One region of the Weissella sp. ESL1139 genome, then DNA from elsewhere that is predicted to be linked to it. Evidence: riboswitches for the same ligand, from Rfam matches in the RefSeq annotation. Region 1 holds a riboswitch; the other holds the start of a gene.
What was found. A riboswitch is a leader RNA that binds a small molecule or an ion and turns the genes downstream of it on or off. The one in region 1 is predicted to bind lysine.
Positions count from the first base shown of each region.

Region 2: it holds a riboswitch for lysine, as region 1 does, so the genes downstream of both, ACSYSF_RS05780 (amino acid permease) here and alr (alanine racemase) in region 1, are expected to answer to the same signal.

Region 1 covers NZ_CP196375.1:411,903-416,350, reverse strand. Annotated here, with positions in the region: gene lysA (diaminopimelate decarboxylase) at 1-730, opposite strand, end outside; gene alr (alanine racemase) at 742-1,857, opposite strand; lysine riboswitch at 1,952-2,125, opposite strand; gene ACSYSF_RS01990 (aspartate kinase) at 2,234-3,589, shown strand; gene ACSYSF_RS01985 (DUF3114 domain-containing protein) at 3,833-4,448, opposite strand, start outside.
Region 2 covers NZ_CP196375.1:1,190,462-1,194,909, forward strand. Annotated here, with positions in the region: gene pyk (pyruvate kinase) at 1-810, opposite strand, end outside; gene ACSYSF_RS05780 (amino acid permease) at 1,063-2,538, opposite strand; lysine riboswitch at 2,633-2,810, opposite strand; gene ACSYSF_RS05785 (hypothetical protein) at 3,002-3,649, shown strand; gene ACSYSF_RS05790 (formate--tetrahydrofolate ligase) at 3,755-4,448, opposite strand, start outside.

The sequences.
Region 1 (4,448 bases):
CAAAACCACCACCAGTATTGATAACTTGTGGATCAAAGCCCCATTCATGAACCAAATCAACTAGCTTAGTAGCTGCCATTTGGAAACCAGTGACATCAAAAATTTGTGATCCAATATGCGCTGAGACACCTAAAACATTTAGATATGGATCTGCTAAGGCCTTTTCTAACGCTTTTTGCGCTTGACCACTATTCACATCAAAACCAAACTTACTATCGGTTTGACCGGTTGAAATATAATCATGTGTATGCGCTTCAACACCTGGTGTAATCCGCAACAAAACATCTTGTGTTTGATTACGTTCAGCTAATAAATCATGTAATAAATCTAATTCGTAGAAATTATCTAAAATGATGGTACCTAAGCCATTTTCAATAGCCATTGTTAGTTCTTCGACTGACTTATTATTACCATTGAAAGAAACATTAGCCATCGGATAATTTGCTTCAAGGGCCGTTTGGATTTCACCACCTGACACAACATCTAGATGGATGCCCTCTTGTGCGGCAACTTCATACATCGCCACTGTGGCAAAAGCCTTTGAAGCATATGAGACTGCATAATCAATATGGCGATTAATGAAAACTTCCTTAAAAGCACGCATCTGATTACGAATACTATTAACATCATAAACATATAATGGTGTTTGATACTTTTTCGCTAGAGCCGAAGCGGTAACACCACCAATTATTAACTCACCAGCTTGATTGACTTGATATGGTACTGACATGCGATTCCCCTTTAATCTACTAATATACGCATTAAGCGTTCCTGTAACCCAGTTGCAACAACCCATGGTGCTAATTCAACATGTTGGGCAACGTCTTCCAATGTATTTTCATATTCACCTTGTTGACCAATAATCGTTACAACTGAACCAACTGGCATTTCTTCAGGCAATGAAATCATCATTTGATCCATGGCTAAGTTACCAACAATCGGTGCCTTTTGACCATTGACCAAAACTTCAAACCCCTTCATTGAACGAGGCAACCCATCGGCATAACCAATTGGTAACGTCCCAATCCACTCACCTTCTGAAGTGTGATAAGTATGACCGTAACTAATCGCAGCGTTGGCTGGCATTTGTTTAACATAAATTAATTCGGTTTCCAACGTTAACACTGGTTTTAAGTAATTATCTGACATAACCGAACCACGTGATGGCTCAATACCATAGACAACCGTACCAGCACGAATATAATCAGTTGGAATTTCATCCGCATGATATAATGCGGCCCCTGAATTAGCTAAATGAACCATTGGCGGCATTGGTAAGCCATCAGTTAATTGGTGCCAATTTGCTAATTGCTCGTTGAAGTAATCATTGTTTGGTGAATCAGCTTCAGCGAAGTGCGTCATCATGCTTTGATAAATAAATGGTGTTTCAGGTTTCTCGACATACGCAATTGCTTCAGCTAAGTCAGCTCGATTTCTAAAACCAATGCGCCCCATTCCTGTATCAACACCTAAATTAACTTGTAATTTATTTGTCTGTGGGCCAAGATAACTTTCGGCTGTATGCAACCACTGCATATCGCTAATTGTTGCAATTAAATCGTTATCAGCAATTAATTTTGCATACTGTGGTAACGTAATCCCCAAAATCAAAATGGGTACCGTGACACCTGCCTGGCGGAGGGCCAGTGCTTCATCTAAAACGGCAACGGCTAGACCATCAACACCGCCCTTGATAGCGGCTTGTGCCATTGTTTGTAAACCAAAGCCATACGCATTTGCCTTGACTGCCAAGAACATAAACTTAGCACCGCTCATCTTACGGGTAACGGCAACATTGTGCGTTACGGCTGCTTGTGAAATTTTAATCCTTGTTGGTCTTGTTACTGCTACTACCATGTTGTTGTGCCTCTTTACTTTGAATTCCTATACAAAAAAACCGATTGACTGGCACTATCGCACCGTCAATCGGATCCACTTACATTCCTTAGACTGTGACCATAGCTCCCCGCTTATTCAGCGACAGTCTAATAGTTATTCACTACCATCCCAACAATTCAAATCACACGCATTTGAATCATTTCGGCAACCGCCCCTTTTACTTAACTTCTCCGTCTGTGTCGACTCTGTCAGGTGACTCTTGTTGGTTGCAACCTCTATAAATCATTAATGTAACATTAGGTTATATTAATTTTATAATTATGTCAACACTTGACATTAATCTTTTTTTCACTTTTAATTAGTGCCAATTAGAATTTTATTTGGAGGCAGGAAAATGAAAGTTGTAAAATTTGGTGGTTCGTCACTGGCAACTGGTGCGCAGGTACAGAAAGTTTTCAATATTATTAAGGCTGACAGCGACCGCAAAATCGTTGTCGTATCAGCACCTGGAAAGCGTTTCGACGGTGACACAAAGGTCACTGATTTATTACAATCTTATGCTGATCAAACCATCACTGGTGGTGACACGGCCGATATTTTGTTAACCATTTTGGGTCGCTATCAAGAAATCGTGCAATTTTTTAAATTAGAAGAAAATAAGATTATTCCTCAAATAAAACAACAACTTATTCATTTAAACCGTGTTCATTATCCATCATTTGATCATTTATACGCTGCTTTCATGGGCCATGGTGAATTATTAAATGCCCAATTAATTGCTTTCATTTTACAAGAACTTGGTTATAATGCGCGGTTCGTGTCACCCCTTGATTTGGGGATGACCGTCACTGGTTCCCCCCGTGCTGCTCGCCTTGATCATACAAGTTATGAACGTATGCATAATTTTGAATACAACGATAATGAACTCTTAATTATTCCTGGTTTTATCGCCTATACCAATGATGGCTATGCCGCTACTTTCAGTCGCGGTGGTTCTGATATTACTGGTGCGATTGTTGCGCGTGGTTTACATGCTAGTTTGTATGAAAACTTCACCGACGTTTCTGCTATCTACACAGTTAACCCGCATATTGTGCCTGCTCCTAAATCGATTGAACGAATGACTTACCGTGAGATGCGTGAACTTTCATATGCCGGTTTTGCCGTCTTCCATGATGAAGCCATTATTCCTGTCATTGAAGCAAATATACCAATCAATGTTAAAAACACCAATGACCCCGAGGCCCCTGGTACCATGATTATGCCAAATCAGTCCATTACGCCTGAATATCCAGTCACTGGTATTGCTAATGATGATCGCTTTGCAGCTTTATATTTGCACCGTTATTTGCTAAATCGCGAAGTTGGTTTTACTCTTAAAATTCTCCAAATTTTGGCCTCATACAACGTTAGTTATGAACATATGCCTTCTGGAATTGATGACATGACGATTATTTTTGATAAGTCACAATTAACTCCTGAAATTAAGGCTCATATCAGTCATGATATCTACCAAACAATTGCGCCTGATGAATTGGAATGGCTTGATAACTATGCCATCATTATGGTGGTTGGTGAAGGTATGCAAGCCCATCTAGATATCTTTAGTAAAATCACAACTGCCCTTGCAGATGCTAATATCAACTTACCAATGGTCAATCAAGGTGCTTCACAAATTTCAACCATGCTTGGTGTTTCTGTTGATCAAATGGAAAAGGCTGTCCGTGTGATTTATGAAGCAGTATTTTAAATACTTAATAGAAAAACAGGTTGGAACAAAAGAAAATGTTCCAACCTGTTTTTTTAAATATTTGAATTTCAAACGTTTAATTTTTATAGCGTAAACGCGCTTTTGTCTCGCTCTCGTTTAAACGCGTTCCAAAAACCTGAAGCCTCAATGTAACGGATTTGCCCGCTTCACGGTCTGACGACCGCAAAACGTCCAAACACCGTTACACTCCGGCTTCAAAGCGACTTTTGTCTCGCTCTCGTTTTACTTAAATTGTTTTTTCGCAAAGTTACGTAAATCTGATTCCAAGCCAGCATGGCGATTCGCTGGCTTAACATCCAATGATTGATGAATTTGACCACCAGCATTGGCATAATTAGTTGATTCCGTATTTGCAATCATCTGTAATTCTGCAAATGAATAATCAGCTGGATTTTCAGAAAAGACAACTGTACCCATACTAGTCACAGTTTGATGGGCTTCTAAAGCTTGCCACATTGAAACGATTTGTCCTTGATTATCAAAGATTAATTCTAAATGGTAACCTGGCAAAGCCATTTTAACGTTATCAGCTCGTGCAACACCCCGATTATGAAACTTAACTTGAGGGTAAAACACTGGTGTGCCAGTATCTTTAACGATTTGATCCTCAATGTCATGCTGTGTCAATCCTTCACGCACAATCAAATCTACCATTGGTTTACTAAGATAATAACGGAACTGGTTATCAATAACCTTATCTAATTGATGACTTGTTTCATACTTAGAATTAATTCCATTCCAAGCATGATGTTTTAAACGCATCATAAAAGCGACTTGCTTAATAAATTCTAAATAATTCCGGGCTTCATCGACATTATCAATATGCAAATAATATAAG
Region 2 (4,448 bases), 780 kb from region 1:
AGCGTTCATCTTACGAATCAACATCTTTTGTACCAATGGCACATTTTCAGCTGGAATCTCAACACCCATGTCACCACGAGCAATCATCAAACCATCTGAAACAGCTAGAATTTCATCAAAGTTATCAATTCCTTCTTGTGACTCAATCTTTGGAAAAATCATAACTTCTTCGTGATTAGCTTCTGTAAGCAATTCACGGATTTCAAGTACATCAGCTGCCTTACGAACGAATGAAGCAGCGATAAATTGAATACCGTTCTTCAAACCGAAGCGAATATCATCAGCATCTTTTTCAGTGATACCTGGCAAGTTAATGGCAACACCTGGTGCATTAACTCCCTTACGTGACCCCAAAATACCATGATTTTGAACTTCAGTTACAAGTTCTTGGTTTGTATCATCTTTCTCAGTGATAACCATATCTAGCTTACCATCGTCAAACAAGATATGACCACCAACGTGAACATCATCATACAAACCTGGGTAAGTTACAGCAATCTTTTCTTTCGTTCCTTCAATTGAAGCATCCATTGAAATACGAACAACATCACCAATGTTAAATTCAATCTTACCTGGTTCTTGAACAGTGGTACGGATTTCTGCACCCTTTGTATCCAACAAGAAACCAACCGTCTTGCCTGTTGCTTTCTCAGCTTCATGGACAGCATTCATTCGTCCTAAGTGTTCCTCGTGATCACCATGTGAAAAGTTGAAACGGACAACATTTGCGCCTGATTCGATAATCTTAGTAATCGTCTCTACATCAGAGCTGGCTGGTCCAAGCGTTGAAACAATCTTGGTCTTCTTCATGATTAAAAATTTCTCCTTAGTAAAAAGATATTGGTATTTCTATCTGGAATTTATTGTACTATTTATCACTATCTTTGTATACAAATTCAAACTATCATTTGTTGCAATCATAGAACAGTTTAAGGTTCAAAAAATATTAAAACCTTTTGCAATAACAATTAAAGCGCTATCATCATTTACAATTTATTTTATGAATTTTTTTATATAAAAAAGATTAGAACACAATGTTCTAATCTCTTAATGTTTATTCAATTAATCTAATGGACGTGCATCTGTATCAAGATCCACTTCTTCCAACTTACGTAACTTTGTACGATGCTTGATTTTGTAACCGAAATACAAAACTAAGAATAATGGAATTGCCATATATGTCGTAATAATACCTGGCCAGTTCCAATCTAAGATTGATCCCTTAAATGATGCTGTATCCTGACCAATGACCACAATAATTGATAATGCCAAGGCAATTAGTGGACCCACTGGGAACCACTTAGCTTTATAACGCAACTTATTAACATCGCGTCCTTGTGCAACAAAGGCACGACGGAAACGATAATGTGAAATAGCAACACCAATCCAAGCAATGAAGCCGGTCAATCCAGATGCGGCAACTAGATAGTAGTACAAGCTTTGACCAAAAATTGACGTAACGTATGTAAACAAACCAACTGCAACCGTTGCTATAACAGCTGGTACAGGAATACCTGACTTTTTATTAACTTGTTTAAAAATCTTAGGTGCCATACCGTCAACGGCCATTGAGTAAAGCATACGAGTTGACGCATACAATCCAGAATTAGCTGATGAAACAACGGCTGTTAAGATAACCGCGTTCATAATTGAGGCTGCTCCAGCTAATCCAGCAGATTTAAATACTAACGTAAATGGTGATACAGCAATGTTAGTTTCACTTGAACGTAGTAAATTAGGATCCTTATAGTAAATAATCGCACCGATAATAAAGATTGATAGAATATAGAACAATAAAATGCGCCAGAAAATTTGCTTTACGGCTGCTGGAACAGACTTTTCAGGAGTTTCAGACTCACCAGCAGTGATACCAACCATCTCAGTTCCTTGGAATGAGAATCCAGCTACCATGAATACTGATAAAATACCGCCAAACCCACCAACAAAACCGTAGTGACCACCAGCAGATAAGTTATGCGCAACATCAGGTTGTTTAAAGACAATACCCAAAATTGTCATTAATCCAACTAATAGGAAAGCGACAACCGCAATAACTTTAATGGTTGCCATCCAAAATTCAGTTTCGGCATATGCCTTAGCTGATAATAGATTAATCGTTGTAATTAGTACCAAAACAATTGTTGACCAAATCCAACTTGGAACATCTGGTAACCAGAATCCCATTACGACACCAACTGTTGCTGCTTCAACGGCAACGGTAATCGCCCAATTAAACCAATAATTCCAACCCATAGCAAAACCAAATGCCGGATCTACAAAGCGATCAGCGTAAACTGAAAATGATCCAGAAACTGGCATATAGGTTGCCATTTCTCCTAGACTAGTCATTAAAAAGTAAACCATGACACCAATAACAGCATAGGCTGTTAAGGCACCAAATGGTCCAGCTTGTGAAATTGTTGCCCCAGAAGCAACAAATAGCCCTGTTCCGATTGTTCCTCCCAATGCAATCATTGAGAGATGCCGGGTTTTCATCGTCCTTTTTAGATGACCCGTCTCTTGTTGATTCTCAGCCATATTTCCTCCTTAAAAAGGCCTAACGCATCACAAAAACAAAAAAATCCTAGTTTACACGTCTATCGTATAAACTAGGAACTCATTAGTTTTTAGTATTGTCGATAGCTCTCCGCGACCGACTATTTTGTCGCGACAGTCTGTTCATTATTGATGAACACACCAACAGTAACTATCACCATAGTCACCATTTCGGCAATCGCCCCTTTTTTCTAACCTCAAAGCTCGTCAGCTCAGTTAGAATACTTTTGTTGATTGCAACCTCTATATATTATTTATTTGCAATAATGATATTACCCTATTCCCTTATATAATGTCAAGTAATTGTTTAATTTAACTGTCATAAAATAAAAGGAAGATTAAATATTTGGAACAAATATGTGTTTTATATACGTTCGTGTTAAAATTAAATAAAGAAAACAAGTAAGCATCTTGATTCATTAGGACGCAAAAAGGAGTATCGCTTATGATTATCGCTAAATCACGAACCCGTTTCCTAACGTTGGTGGTTAGTTTAATCCTTTTTATCATAGTATCTATCTTGGCATACCGTCATAGTGGCTTTTTACAATCATTTATGCAACTAGACCATACTATCTTTCAGACGGTTTTTTCAGACCGTTTTGAGTTACTGATAAAACCATTTTTCTTCTTCAGTCATGGTTTCGGAATGTTTTTAGCAATCTTTTTAATTGCTTTCTTTCTATGGGGATTTAAATTTAAAATTCCAGCCACTTGGATTTTAATCACTAGTATTGGTGGTTGGCTAATCATTAACATTGCTTCTTTACTATTTAAAAACAACATGAATGGTAATCAAATTTTATATCCTGCACGACCAACCTTTTATATGACCTTATTAATTTCATTCTTCTTATTAATTATCGTTCCTGAGATTAACCGTAGTATGTTGCAATTTTTGTTCCAAATATTATTACTCTTAGGTTGGGTAGCAACCTTTATCGTAACGCTATTAACTCCCGGTTATAATCTAGCAGCTGCACTTGCTGGTTGGTTATTAGCATTAGTTTGGTTACAACTTGCCGAAAATGGTTACCGCGTCTATGCCCCAGAATTCTATCGTCGTAAAGGTTTTAGCAATTCTTGGTACTAGTTTAAATCCGCATGTAACTTGGCAATATTTATTAATATATTAAACACAAGGAGACTAGAACTCAAAATGCTCTAGTCTCCTTATTTGTTTTATTAGTAATATGATTTAACTTAACCCGGTAATCCGGCCATCATTATCAATATCAATATCAAGTGCAGCTGGATGTTTTGGTAAACCAGGCATCGTTAGCACTGATCCCGTCAACGCAACTAAAAAGCCGGCTCCCAATTTAGGAACAAATTCGCGAATGTGGATGACAAAATCCTTAGGTGCACCAATTTTTTTAACATCATCCGATAATGAATATTGAGTTTTAGCCATGATAACTGGTAATTTATCCCAACCATATTTTTTGAAATTCTGTAACTGTTTAGCAGCTTTATTTGAAAGTTCAATATCTTGACCACCGTAAATTTCTTGCACAATATGCTTAATCTTCACCATGGCATCATCTTCAGGTTGATAAAGTAGTTGATAATTCTTGTCTGAACTAGTGGCATTGATGACACCTTTTGCTAGATCTTGGGCACCATCCCCACCTTGTCCCCAAACATCAGCAACATACGCTGCAACACCAAACTTAGCAACATAACCCTTAACCATTGCTAACTCTTCATCAGTATCTGCCGTAAATTGATTAATTGCGACAACTACTGGCACACCATAACGCTGCATACTTGTTAAATGTTGTCCCAAATTATCAAGGCCTTGTTGTAAGGCAGTTAAGTTAGGGGTCGTCAAATTCTTCTTATCTTCACCACCATGCATTTTTAAAGCACGTACTGTCGCCACAATAACA